2 regions of the Rhizobium acidisoli genome follow, and region 2 is predicted to be linked to the other one. Evidence: predicted binding sites of a transcription regulator. Region 2 holds the regulator's gene; the other holds the start of a gene.
The links. The regulator PhoB, encoded in region 2, activates phosphate uptake and scavenging genes when phosphate is short. The targets are predictions, from matches to a motif close to TGTCATNNANCTGTCAT.
Positions count from the first base shown of each region.

Region 1: the regulator PhoB is predicted to act here: its motif matches at 807-823, upstream of CO657_RS21210 (DUF1045 domain-containing protein).

Region 1 is NZ_CP034998.1:4,366,220-4,368,417, forward strand. It holds gene CO657_RS21205 (alpha-D-ribose 1-methylphosphonate 5-triphosphate diphosphatase) at 1-7, opposite strand, end outside; gene CO657_RS21210 (DUF1045 domain-containing protein) at 21-716, opposite strand; gene phnE (phosphonate ABC transporter, permease protein PhnE) at 858-2,198, opposite strand, start outside.
Region 2 is NZ_CP034998.1:170,332-172,529, reverse strand. It holds gene CO657_RS00880 (GcrA family cell cycle regulator) at 205-738, shown strand; gene phoB (phosphate regulon transcriptional regulator PhoB) at 1,017-1,700, opposite strand; gene phoU (phosphate signaling complex protein PhoU) at 1,835-2,198, opposite strand, start outside.

The sequences.
Region 1 (2,198 bases), 370 kb from region 2:
TGCTCATCTCGTCGGGTCTTTCAGCTTTTGGCGCCGGAAAGCGGCAGCCAGGAATGAACTTTGAACGGGGCGCCGCGCGTTTCCTCGATGAAGACGGCAAGGCCGGAAATCGTAATCGGCCGGCCGGTGAAATCGGCAAAGCGCTCGGTCAGAATGGCTTTCATCACCGCGGCGCGTGTCTCGGGCACCTGGCCGGTAAGCGTCATGTGGAAGCCGAAATCCTCCATCACATAAGGATAACCCCAGCGCTGCAGATTGGCGCGCTGGCTGTCGCTGAGCTTCTCCGGGTTGCGCCGCGCCATATCGGCCTCGGACAACGCTGCGCGAAACGGTTCGAAGGACCTTACCACCTTCGCGGCGAAATCCTGAAGAGGTTGATGAAGAGAACCGGGAACAAGGGCAAAAAAACGGCCGAGCTGGCCGAGCACCAGTTCGGGAATCTCGAAAGCTTCAGTGCGCGCGGCAAACTCCTCGGCGACCGCCATCAGATCCTTCTCGGTGACCGAGGCGGCGAGCGAAAACGGCGCCTTGATCGTCGCGTGAAAGCCGTAGCGGCGCGGGTCGGCGGTCAGTTCGAACTGTTCTGCCGCACCGAGTTGCGCTTCATCCGGCGCAGGATAGGTCTCGCCGCTAAATGCATCGCGGCCGAGCCAGAGCGAGGCCGCGCCGGTCAGGGGATCATCCTTCGGCGGCGAGAAATAGAGAGCGTAGCGCAAGGCTTTTATCCTGGGGATCGTCGAAACGGGGAGCGCACTGTGCAGTGATTTGGCGGCGAACCGCAAGCAGCTCCCGGCTAAAAGATTTCCGTGACAGAATGATGATGGGGAGCAGCCGCCACGACCTCTCGAGCGGATGAATCAGTGGGTTTTCGTGCCCATCAGCCGGTGGCGCAGCGCGTTCGAAGCGGCGTCGAAAAGGAAGACGACGATCAGGATCAGGATGACCATGTAGGCAACGTTTTCCCAGTTGGCGTTGGTGCGCATCGCCTCCCACAATTTAAGCCCGATGCCGCCCGCGCCGACGGCGCCGATGATGGTCGCGCCGCGCACGTTCGATTCCCATTGGTAGAGCGTCTGGCTGACGATGACGGGAACGATCTGCGGCATAATGCCGTAACGCTGGACAAGCACCGGCTGGGCGCCGGTCGATTTGATGCCTTCCCGCGGCTTGTTGTCGATATTCTCCAGCCCTTCGGAATAGAGCTTGCCGAGCGTGCCGGTCTCGGTGAGGAAGATCGCGCCGCTGCCGGCAAGCGGGCCGGGCCCGAAGGCGCGCGTCAGGAACAGCGCCCAGATCAGCATGTCCACCGAGCGCAGGAAATCGAAAAAGCGCTTCAGGATCTGATTGAGCAGCCGGTTCGGCGTGATATTGCGCGCCGCCAGGAAGGCGAGCGGGAAGGCGGTGAGCGACCCCAGCAGCGTGCCGAGGAATGCCATCACGATCGTCTGGAAAAGCTTGGTCCAGACGTCGCCGTGCTGCCATTCACTGTTGTTCCAGATGTCGTCGAAGGCGAGCGACAGATTGGACTGGTCGGGCTTGATGCGCGGCCCGGAGACGATCAGGCCGACGACCTCGCCGACCGGCTTGTCGAAGAAGGACGATTGCGTGTCGAAGATGAAATTCGCCCAGCCGATGAAACGCTTGCGGATTTTCACCCGATCGACGGAGATGCTGACATTGCCGGCAAAGCCGAGATCGGCGAGCACATTGTCATCATAGACGGTCATCCAGCCGGGCACTGGTCCGACGACTTTCGGCGCACCGCTCGAAACATCGACCGGGACGCTGATGCCGTGGGCGGTGACGATCGTCTGGCTCTTCGAAACGGTGACGGTGCGGCTGGTGCCGCTGATCGAAACGGTGATGCTGCCATCGGGATTGTTGACCAGCCAGTCCGGATGCGGATTGTCGCCGAGCGGCGAGAAGCGCGGATAGCGGATGTCGATCGAGCCGTCGTCCTCGATGCGGAATTCCGGCTGAACGTCGTAGCTCACCCATTGGCTGAGATAGATGCCGACGCGCTCCCAATGGGCTTCGGCGAAAAGCTTGGGCAGGTCGAAGAACCAGACGGCATAGAGGCTGTAGAGCAGCGTCGCGATCAGGATCATCAGCCCGCCGAAACGCTGGCGGAACGACCGGTGGAAATATTCCGGATAGCGCGCTTCGATTTCGTTCATGCGGTTTGCGTCGATCACCGT
Region 2 (2,198 bases):
GTTGGGGAAAACTCCGAATTCGATTCATCCGGATTCATGCGACTCTTGTCACGGAGTCAGGCTCACACTAGGTTAAAGTTCAATTACTAGACTGCATGCGGCGGAACTAGTCACCAAAATTGATCAAGCGTTTCTTGTTTCGGAGGCTTCCGGGACAACGGTGAGGGATTCTGCCATCACCAACGCAAAAGGTGGAGACAGGGCATGAACTGGACAGACGAGCGGGTCGAGAAACTCAAGAAGCTCTGGGCCGAAGGACTGAGCGCCAGCCAGATCGCGGCGCAACTTGGCGGTGTCAGCAGAAACGCTGTGATCGGCAAGGTTCACCGGCTGAGCCTTCCCGGCCGCGCCAAGGCCGGCGGCACGGCCGCCACGGCGCGCACGCCGAAACGCACGACATCGGCGCCGCGCGCGCCGAACTTCGCCTCTCGGATCACCACCCGCACCGTTACCCGCCAGCAGGGCGCGACGATGCTGAAGGAAGAGATCGAGATCGAAACGGTCGAGGAAATGGAATACGTGCCGAAGGGCAACGTGGTCGTGCCGATCTCGCGCCGCCTCGGCCTGACGGAACTGACCGAACGCACCTGCAAGTGGCCGGTCGGCGATCCGCTGAAGGACGACTTCCATTTCTGCGGCTGCGAATCCCCCGACAATTCGCCCTATTGCGGCTATCACCAGAAACTCGCCTACCAGCCGGTCAACGAACGCCGCCGGGCGGCAGCCCGGGCAAGCTGAGCGGGTAAGACATTGTCGACATGCGAAAACGGGCTGCAAGGCCCGTTTTTTTGTGTGAGTGTGTTGGGTGTGGCTGCCCCTCATCCGCCTGCCGGCACCTTCTCCCCGCGCGCGGGGCGAAGGGGATATGCCGCAACCTCTCCGTCCCTCGCTGGTCGCTAGCAGGGCACGTACCCTCGCCTCGTTTACGGGGGTCCGAAGGACGGGTCGAGACGTGTGGCTCGACCCCGGTCGGTTAGGGTGAGGGGCGGAGCTTGCTCGACTTTGTCAGAAACCCCTCAGGCTTCCATCGAATAGCCCGCGCCGCGGACGGTGCGGATGACGTCCTGCATGTTGGAGAAGTTCAGCGCCTTGCGCAGGCGGCCGACATGGACGTCGACGGTGCGTTCGTCGACATAGATGTCGTGGCCCCAGACGCCGTCGAGCAGCTGCGAGCGGGAGAAGACCCGTCCGGGCGACGACATCAGGAATTCCAGCAGGCGGAATTCGGTCGGGCCGAGGCGGACTTCGCGGCTCTTGCGGTGGACGCGGTGGGTTTCGCGGTCGAGTTCGATATCGCCGCATTTCAGCACGGTCGACAGCACCTCGGGGCGGGCACGGCGCAGCATCGCCTTGACGCGGGCGACGAGTTCCGGGGTCGAGAAGGGCTTGACGACGTAATCGTCGGCCCCCGTCGAAAGCCCACGGACGCGCTCGCTCTCTTCGCCGCGCGCCGTCAGCATGATGATCGGCAGGCGCTCAGTTTCCGGCCGCATGCGCAGGCGCCGGCAGAGTTCGATGCCGGAGACGCCGGGCAGCATCCAGTCGAGGATGAGAAGGTCGGGCGTGCGCTCCTGAAGCCTGATTTCGGCCTCGTCGCCACGAAGGATGGTATCGACCTCGAAGCCCTCAGCTTCGAGATTGTAGCGAAGAAGCACGCTCAGGGCTTCTTCGTCTTCAACAACTGCAACTCTCGGGATCATGCGTGTCGGTCTCCTCGCGCATGATCCTTAAACCGGGGGTGATTTAAGCAATGCATCCTGCGCAAAATCAGAAAAATGGCTGCGACCTCTTTGCGCGCCCCACATGGGCGCGCACGCAATAGGCTGGTGCGCGGTTATTCCGTGACCGCGCCGACGGTGTTGGCGCTGTCGTCCTTCGGACGGTCGCCTTCCGGCTGCGCGCCGGTTGCCATGTAATAGATCGTCTCGGCGATGTTGGTGGCGTGGTCGCCGATGCGCTCGATGTTCTTGGCGCAGAAGAGCAGATGCGTGCAGCTGGTGATGTTGCGCGGATCTTCCATCATGTAGGTCAGGAGCTCGCGGAACAGCGAGGTGTACATCGCGTCGATCTCGTTGTCGCGCTCGCGGATCGCACTCGCCTTGTCGGCGGCGCGTGTCGTGTAGACGTCGAGCACTTCCTTGAGCTGGACGAGCGCCAGCTCGGACAGATGCTCGAGGCCGCGGGCGAGCTTGCGGGGC